One region of the Pseudarthrobacter sp. genome, then DNA from elsewhere that is predicted to be linked to it. Evidence: predicted binding sites of a transcription regulator. Region 1 holds the regulator's gene; the other holds the start of a gene.
The links. Region 1 encodes HrcA, which represses chaperone genes, less so after heat shock. Its sites were predicted from a motif close to TTNGCACTCGNNNNNNNCGAGTGCNAA; they were not measured.
Positions count from the first base shown of each region.

Region 1 (4,388 bases):
GCCTGCTGGCCGACGCCGTGGTCCGCAGGATCCTGCCGGACTGACGAATTAAAGCAACGCGGGGTCACTTCCTGCCCAATACAATGCGATTATCGGGCGTGTAGTGACCCCGCGTTGTGGCCGTTACTTGATCCAGCGCAGGTTGTACTGGTAACGGTGGGGCTGGCCCTTGTTGACATGGATACCTGCGGCCACGGAGAAGCAGGTCAGGGCAATCCAGATCAGGGTGGCGATGACGGCGAAGATGTTTCCGATCACCGGAATGAACACCAGGAGATTGGCCACCAGCGCCGCGATGGTGGGCGGCAGGCTGAAGTTCAGCGCTTCCTTGGATTCCTGGGCGGTGAACGGCCCGCGCTCACGGAAAATCAGGTATATCAACAGCGACGGAACGCAGCCGAGGATCCCGCCGAAGTGTGCCAGCGTGGCCCACTGGCGGTCTTCGCTGGCCGTCAGGGGCAGCGCATTAGCCGGAACGCCCTGGTACTCGGAACGGCCCTGGCCGCCGTGGTCGTCCCGGTGCTCGCGTGCGTTTTGTGCCACGGTTTTCTTCCTTCGAAAGTGCAATGGTGCTGGGTTGGAGAATGCCGGACTGAAGCAACTGCAGCCTCCGCAGTACCAAGAATACTGGTTCAGCCACCAAATGCTGCCGCCAGGAGCGGATCCGGTGTCAGGGCACCGTCAGGAAGTCGATGACTTCCTCCACCCTCCCGAGCAGTGACGCTTCCAGGTCCGCGTAACTGCGGACAGCGCCCAGCAGCTTTTGCCAGCCAAGCCCGATGTCTTCCTTGGTGGAGTGCGGCCAGCCGAACGCTGCCAGGATGCCGGTCTTCCAGTCCTGCCCGCGGGGCACCACCGGCCACTGTTCGATGCCCAGGACAGCAGGCCGGATGGCCTGCCACACGTCAACGTAAGGGTGCCCGACGATCAGGACGTTCCCGGCCGCACCGGGGGAGGCCATCACGGCAGCCGCGATGCGCCACTCCTTCGAGTCGGGCACCAGGTGGTCCACCAGGACCCCCAGCCGCCGTCCCGGACCGGGACCGAATGCGGCCACCGCCCCCGCCAGGTCATCAATGCCATGCAAAGGCTCGACGACGATGCCCTCTACGCGGAGATCGTCACCCCAGACTTTTTCCACGAGTTCGGCGTCGTGTTTTCCCTCCACCCAGATTCTGCTGGCTTTGGCCACCTGGGCACGCTGGCCGGCAACGCGGACCGAGCCGGACGCCGTCCGGCCGGCGGCCACGGGGGCGGCCTGCCGGGGCGCCGGGGGAACGAGCCGGATGGGCTGACCCTCCAGGAGGAACCCGAAGCCCAGCCGGAAGGACCGGGACTTGCCGCGCCGGTCTTCGAGGGCCACTACATGCATGCCGCCGGACTTCTCCACCCGGGTCACCGCTCCCACCCAGCCGGACTGGGCGTCTTCAAGAACCATGCCGCGTTCCACGGGAACCTCAGGCAGTTCGCTCTTGACGGGCGCGGTGATCTCCTGCGGACCCCAGTTCTGGTACTGCATGGATTGATTCCGCCTTGCCGCTAGATCCTGGCCCGGAATTTCGCCCGGAGCGGTACCAATGCTAACAACGGGGTGACTCATATTAGACTGTTAGCACTTGGGCATGTCGAGTGCTAACCCTGCAGTGACCACGGATGGAGGTGGAGTATGAGCGAGCCGCGCAAACTCGAAGTACTGCGCGCCATCGTGGAGGACTATGTGCACTCCCGCGAGCCAGTAGGTTCAAAAGCGCTCGTGGAACGCCACCACCTCGGCGTGTCCAGTGCCACCATCCGCAACGACATGGCGGCCTTGGAAGACGACGGCCTGATCACGGCCCCGCACACCAGCGCCGGACGGATCCCCACAGACAAAGGCTATCGGCTGTTTGTGGACCAGATTTCAGCGGTAAAGCCGCTTTCCCACGCGGAACGGCGTGCCATCCAGTCGCTGCTGGAGGGCGCCGACGATCTGGACGACGTCCTGGACAGGACCGTCAGGATGCTGTCGCAGCTGACCAACCAGGTCGCCGTAGTGCAGTATCCGCATCTGAGCCGCGCCACCATCCGCCACATCGAATTCGTCCTGCTCGCGCCCCGGCAGGTCCTGGTGGTCCTCATCGCCACCACCGGCAAGGTCGAACAGCGCGTGATCGACATCGGCCAGGACCTCGGCGACGACGCCATCGCCGCGCTGCGGACACACTTCCTCGGATCACTCGCGGGCATCTCGCTGAGCCGGCTGACCCCCTCGCTGCCCGGAGTCGTTTCGTCCGTCAGCCCGGGCCAGCGCGCGGCGGCCCAGGCCCTGGCCCACGGGCTGGAAACGCTCGCCCACAGCAGTCGCGAGGAACGCATGGTCATGGCCGGAACGGCGAACCTCGCCCGCTCCAATGTGGATTTTCCGCTCAGTATCGGACCGGTCCTGGAAGCGCTCGAGGAGCAGGTTGTCCTGCTGCGCCTCCTGAGCGACATGGCGCAGGATCCGAGGGGCGTGGCAGTCAGCATCGGGCGTGAAAACCCGTACGACGGACTAGCGGAAGCCTCCGTGGTGGCCACGGGCTACGGACCAGACAGCACTGCCAAGATCGGTGTGCTCGGCCCTACCCGGATGGACTACCCCACCACCATGGCCGCCGTCAGGGCAGTAGCCCGTTACCTTTCAAGAATTCTGGGTCCGTAACAGCATCACGGTCCAGGCACGAAGAGCAGTGCCGGCAGCACGCCTGCCGTCAGTACAACAAGGAAGAGATACGAACTTTGAGCAGCCACTACGACGTCCTCGGAGTCTCGCCGGAAGCCACCGGGGAAGAGATCAAGAAGGCCTACCGCAAGCTGGCCCGCACTCTCCACCCGGACGTAAACCCCGGGGACGATGCATCGGACCGCTTCAAGGCCGTGACCCATGCCTACGAGGTACTTTCGGACCCGCAAAAGCGCCGGATCTATGACACCACCGGCAATGAGAACGGCACCGACAACGGGTTCGGCGGCGGTGGATACTCCGGCCAGGGCTTCGCGTTCCAGGACATCTTCGACACGTTCTTCGGGGCCGGCGGCACCTCCGGCCCCGCTTCCCGGGTCCGCCGCGGCCAGGACGCGCTGATCAGTGTACGGATCGAACTCCGCGATGCCGTGTTCGGCGTCAACCGGAAACTCGAAGTGGACACAGCCGTCACCTGCCCCACCTGCAACGGGTCATGCTGCCGCGACGGCAGCCACCCTGTGCGCTGTGATATCTGCGGCGGCAGCGGCCAGGTCCAGCGCGCGGTGCGCTCCATCCTGGGCCAGGTCATGACGGCGGCCCCATGTGGCAGTTGCGAAGGCTTCGGGACGGTCATCAAGGACCCCTGCAACGAATGCAGCGGCCAGGGCCGCATCCGCAGCCGGCGGTCGCTCACCATCAAGGTGCCGGCCGGTGTTGCCACGGGCACCCGGATCCAGCTCTCCGGGCAGGGCGAAGCAGGCCCGGCCGGCGGACCGTCCGGGGACCTGTACGTGGAACTCCGGGTCAACAACGACGCCACGTACGCACGCGACGGTGACGACCTGCACGCAACGCTGCACATCCCGATGACTGCCGCCGCCCTAGGCACCGAGCTGTCACTGGAAACCTTTGACGGGCTGCAGGAAATCGACGTCAAGGCAGGGACGCAGTCAGGGGAGATCATCACGCTCCGTGGACTCGGCGTGACGCACCTGCGCGGTTACGGCCGCGGGGACCTGATGGTCCATCTGCAGGTGGAGACGCCGGCCAAGCTGGATGCCGCGCAGGAGGATCTCCTGCGGCAGCTGGCGAAGCTCCGGGGCGAGCAGTTCACGGAAGGCAAACTGGCTGCCAGCGGCGGCGTCTTTGCCAAGCTGCGGGACCGGTTCGGTAACCTGTAGCGGTGAGCAATCCCGTTTTCTTCAGCGGTGCCGGGTCGCTGGACGGTCTGGTGCCCGGTGCCCGTTTTGTCCTTCAAGGGCCGGAGGCACGCCACGCCGTGACCGTAAAACGGCTATCTCCCGGAGAGGCGGTGGACATTGCCGATGGCGCCGGAAGGCGGCTGACGGGAACTGTTGTGTCGGCGTCGCCCGCGGAGCTCACCGTGGAATGCTCCGCCCTCGTTGTGGAGGACCGGCCCGACATCCGGCTTGTGCTGGTGCAGGCCCTGGCCAAGGGGGACCGCGATGAACTGGCCGTGGAAACGGCAACCGAACTCGGGATTGATGCCGTAGTTCCCTGGCAGTCCGAGCGATCAATTGTCCGCTGGAAGGGTGAGCGCGCGGCCAAGGCCCACGCAAAATGGCAGTCCGTGGTCACTGCCGCCGCCAAGCAGGCACGCCGCGCCTGGATCCCCGAGGTGCGCGCCGCCGTCGAAACGCCAGGCCTTGCGGCGGCCGTGGCG
Region 1 covers NZ_JAKFFD010000149.1:5,514-9,901, forward strand. The annotation lists gene hemW (radical SAM family heme chaperone HemW) at 1-44, shown strand, start outside; gene V6M49_RS12060 (DUF4870 domain-containing protein) at 124-543, opposite strand; gene V6M49_RS12065 (DUF3097 domain-containing protein) at 671-1,519, opposite strand; gene hrcA (heat-inducible transcriptional repressor HrcA) at 1,667-2,680, shown strand; gene dnaJ (molecular chaperone DnaJ) at 2,758-3,885, shown strand; gene V6M49_RS12080 (16S rRNA (uracil(1498)-N(3))-methyltransferase) at 3,888-4,388, shown strand, end outside.

Region 2 (4,388 bases), on a different contig from region 1:
CATGCCGTACAAGGAGGACGTGATGGCCCTCGTGGATGAGCTGGATCCTTCCGCCAAGGCCATCGATTCGGTCAACACGATCGTGAACACCGACGGGCATCTCAAGGCCTACAACACGGACTACACCGCGATCGAACAGCTGCTCAAAAGCAACGCCGTGCCCACGGACTACTCGGTGCTGGTCCAGGGCGCCGGCGGCATGGCCAAGGCCACCGTCGCGGCCCTGCGGGACGCCGGCTTCACGGACGTCACCGTCATCGCCCGGAACGAAGACACCGGCCGGGCGCTCGCAGAGCAGTACGGGTTCCAGTGGCGGGCAACGCTCGACGGCGGGACCGCGGACCTGATCATCAACGTCACCCCCATCGGTATGGCAGGCGGCCCGGAAGTGGACTCGCTGTCCTTCCCGGAAGATGCCATCGCGGCAGCCAAAGTGGTGTTCGACGTCGTGGCGCTCCCTGCGGATACGCCGCTGATCAAGGCGGCCCGCGCCGCCGGGAAACAGGTGATCACGGGCGCCGAGGTGGCCACCATCCAGGCGCTCGAGCAGTTTGTGCTCTACACCGGTGTCCGGCCCACCGACGAGCAGGTCCGGGCCGCCGAGGACTTCATGCGGGCCCAGTAAGGCCCGGTCTCAGGACCGTTCGCTGCCTTAGGCAGGCTCCACCGAGATGGCCACCCGGTCCTCCCCAATGCGGGTCAGGACCAGGGTGGCTGTTTTTTGTCCGGCCTTCTTCCCGGCCACCTTGCTTCCGGCGAACAGCTGCTTGCGCAGTTCCTCCGGGGTTACCGAGGTGCCGCGCTTTTTGATGTCCAGCACCGTGATGGCGTTCTCCTTCACCCAGGCCTTGAGCGCCTTGACGTTGTACGGCATCACTTCCAGGACCTTGTAGGCGCGGGCGAACGGCGTGTCCACCAGCTCCGGGGCGCAGATGTAGGCGATGTGCTCGTCCAGCAGGTGCCCGCCCAGTTGAAGCGCGACGTCGGCCACCAGGCCGGCGCGGATCACCGCGCCATCGGGCTCATAGAGGTAGCCCGCTGCCGGACCCACCGGCGCGGCGGGACCGCCGTCGAAATCTTCAGCGCTGGTCAGCTCGGCGGCACCCTGCGGGCCGAGCAGCAGCGCCGCGCGGCGGATTCCGGGCCGGCGCACGGAGTTGAACCACAGGGCCACCTCGGTGACGTCGCCGCCCACCGATACCCACTGCGCCTCGCAGCCGGCGGGAACTGACTCGTGCGGCATGCCGGGGCCCATTTTGACGCCAACGGCGCGCCCGGTGGCGGCGAGCGATTCCACAAAGGACAGCGGCGGCGAAAACGCCTCAGGATCCCAGATCCGTTTGGTGCCCGAGGTGGAGGTGACACGGCGTGCGGGATCCAGCCAGACGCCGTCGACCCCGTCCAACGGGACGGTGGTGGCGTCCGAGTGCACCACGGTGGCGTTGGGGAAGGGGATCAGGTTGACCGTGGCGCAGGCGGCCGTGGTTTCGTCCATTTCCACGGCCGTGACCGTGATGTCCATCGATGCCAGGGCCAGGGAGTCCGCGGCAAGGCCGCAGCCGAGGTCGGCCACGTGGCGGACACCGGCCTGCGCAAACCGCTCGGCATGCCGGGCGGCAACCGTGAGACGCGTGGCCTGTTCCAGCCCGGCCTGCGTGAAGAGCATGCTCCGGGCGAACTCGCCGAACTTCAGCTCGGCTTTAGTGCGAAGCCGGGACTGGGTGAGGACGGCCGAGACCAGTGCGGGGGAGTGCCCGGCCTTGCGGAGAGCCGCGTTGAGCTCAAAGGACTTGTCCTCGCGGTACGGGCCCAGGGACGCCAGGAGCTCCCAGCCTTCGCTCGTGAGCAGTGGGGCGATCTGGTCCTGCGGTGCTTGAGCCATGGGTTCAAGCCTAGTGGAGGTAGCCCGGCGGCCAGTTCCCGCTAGGGTTGAAGGCATGGAAGACAGCGCAGGCACCCAGCCGTCCGGACTACCCCAAGCAAGCAAGCCGGACCTGGTGAAGTTTGCCCGCCCCGCGCTGATTGCAGGATCCGCAGTGGCCGTGGTCTGCATCGCGCTGCTGGTAATCATCCTCTTCCTGGACACGTTCAACGCCACCGTCTACTCCGTGGGCGGCAAGAACATCCAGGACGCCACGGACGAGGCACAGGAAATCCGCGGACTCTATGCCGGGGCGCGCATAGGCGGCATCATCCTGCTGGTGGTCTCGCTGCTGGCTGCCGTGGGCGGCGCCGTGGTGCTGTACCTGCGGCGGGGCACCGTTGAGGAAGGGGACGACGGCGACGAGGACGTCGATCTCGAGGACCTCACCGGCCGGTAACAGCTGTTCGCCGGAGACATAATTCTGGCACTCGCCTTGACCGAGTGCTAACCAATACATAGAGTCATCATTAGCACTCTCCCTAGGAGGGTGCTAACACATGAAGAGCTGCCAGCCAGGCTGCTGCCGGCACCGCGACGACGGTTTGCCAGCCACGGCGAAGCAGCTCAACTGTCCATGAATTTGCTGACGTAGAAGGAGAGGTCCGAGTGTCGGTCTCTATTAAGCCTCTTGAGGATCGTATTGTTGTCCGCCCGCTCGAAGCCGAGCAGACCACGGCTTCCGGCCTGGTTATCCCGGACTCCGCACAGGAGAAGCCGCAGGAAGGCGAAGTTGTTGCAGTAGGCCCCGGCCGCTTTGACGACAACGGCAACCGCGTTCCGATCGATGTTGCCGTTGGCGACGTTGTTATCTACTCCAAGTACGGCGGAACTGAAGTCAAGACCGGTGGCACCGAGTACCTCGTGCTCTCCGCCCGCGACGTTCTGGCGATCGTCGTAAAGTAACTCTTTGGATCCCCGTGCTGCTGTTCCGTCCCTGACTGAACAACAGCGCGGGGTTCTGTCTTTGAAAGGACACAACCATGGCAAAGCAGCTTGCGTTTAACGACGCTGCACGCCGGTCGCTTGAAGCCGGCATCGATAAGCTCGCCAACACTGTCAAGGTGACGCTCGGCCCCCGCGGCCGCAACGTTGTCCTCGACAAAAAGTGGGGGGCACCCACCATCACCAATGACGGCGTCACCATCGCCCGCGAAATTGAGCTTGATGACCCGTATGAAAACCTTGGCGCGCAGCTGGCCAAGGAAGTAGCCACGAAGACCAACGATGTTGCCGGCGACGGCACCACCACGGCCACCGTGCTCGCCCAGGCCCTGGTCAAGGAAGGCCTGCGCAACGTTGCGGCTGGCGCCGCTCCGGGCCAGATCAAGCGTGGCATCGAGGTTTCGGTAGAAGCCATTGCAGCCCGCCTGCTCGAGAACGCACGCCCGGTTGAAGGCACGCAGGTTGCCAGCGTGGCAGCAATCTCGGCCCAGAGCGACGAAATCGGCGAGCTCCTCGCCGAGGCATTCGGCAAGGTCGGCAAGGATGGTGTGATCACCATCGAGGAGTCCTCCACCACGCAGACCGAGCTGGTCCTCACCGAAGGCATGCAGTTCGACAAGGGCTACCTGTCCCCGTACTTCGTGACCGACTCCGAACGCCAGGAAGCCGTCCTCGAAGACGCCCTTATCCTGATCAACCAGGGCAAGATCTCCTCCGTGCAGGACTTCCTGCCGCTGCTGGAGAAGGCGCTGGCGAGCTCCAAGCCGCTCTTCATCATTGCCGAAGACGTTGAGGGCGAGGCCCTGTCCACGCTGATCGTCAACCGCATCCGCGGCACGCTGAACGTTGTTGCCGTCAAGGCTCCGGGCTTCGGCGACCGCCGCAAGGCCATGCTGCAGGACATCGCCACCCTCACCGGTGCGCAGGTCATCTCCGCGGAACTGGGCCTCAGCCTGGATTCGGTTGGCCTTGAGGTGCTGGGTACCGCCCGCCGCATCACGGTCACCAAGGACAACACCACCATCGTTGACGGCGCCGGTTCCGCAGAAGACGTCGCAGCCCGGGTTTCCCAGCTGCGCGCCGAGCTGACCCGCACCGACTCCGACTGGGACCGCGAAAAGCTCCAGGAGCGCCTGGCCAAGCTGGCCGGCGGCATCGGTGTCATCAAGGTCGGCGCAGCCACCGAAGTTGAGCTGAAGGAAAAGAAGCACCGCATCGAAGATGCAGTGTCCTCCACCCGCGCCGCCCTCGAAGAGGGCATCGTGGCCGGTGGCGGTTCCGCGCTGATCCACGCACTGAAGGCCCTCGACGAGGACCCTGCAGTCAAGGCACTCGAAGGCGACGCCGCCGCTGCCGTGGGCATCGTCCGCCGCGCGCTGGTCCAGCCGCTTCGCTGGATCGCCCAGAACGCCGGATTCGACGGCTACGTTGTCACCGCCAAGGTTGCCGAGCTCGAAACCAACAACGGCTTCAACGCCAAGACGGGCGAGTACGAGGACCTGATCGCCGCCGGTGTCATCGA
Region 2 covers NZ_JAKFFD010000039.1:16,997-21,384, forward strand. The annotation lists gene V6M49_RS03905 (shikimate 5-dehydrogenase) at 1-625, shown strand, start outside; gene V6M49_RS03910 (class I SAM-dependent methyltransferase) at 653-1,882, opposite strand; gene V6M49_RS03915 (hypothetical protein) at 1,938-2,321, shown strand; gene groES (co-chaperone GroES) at 2,531-2,827, shown strand; gene groL (chaperonin GroEL) at 2,905-4,388, shown strand, end outside.
Region 2: a site for HrcA is predicted at 2,346-2,372, ahead of groES (co-chaperone GroES). Genes of this name have one in related genera too.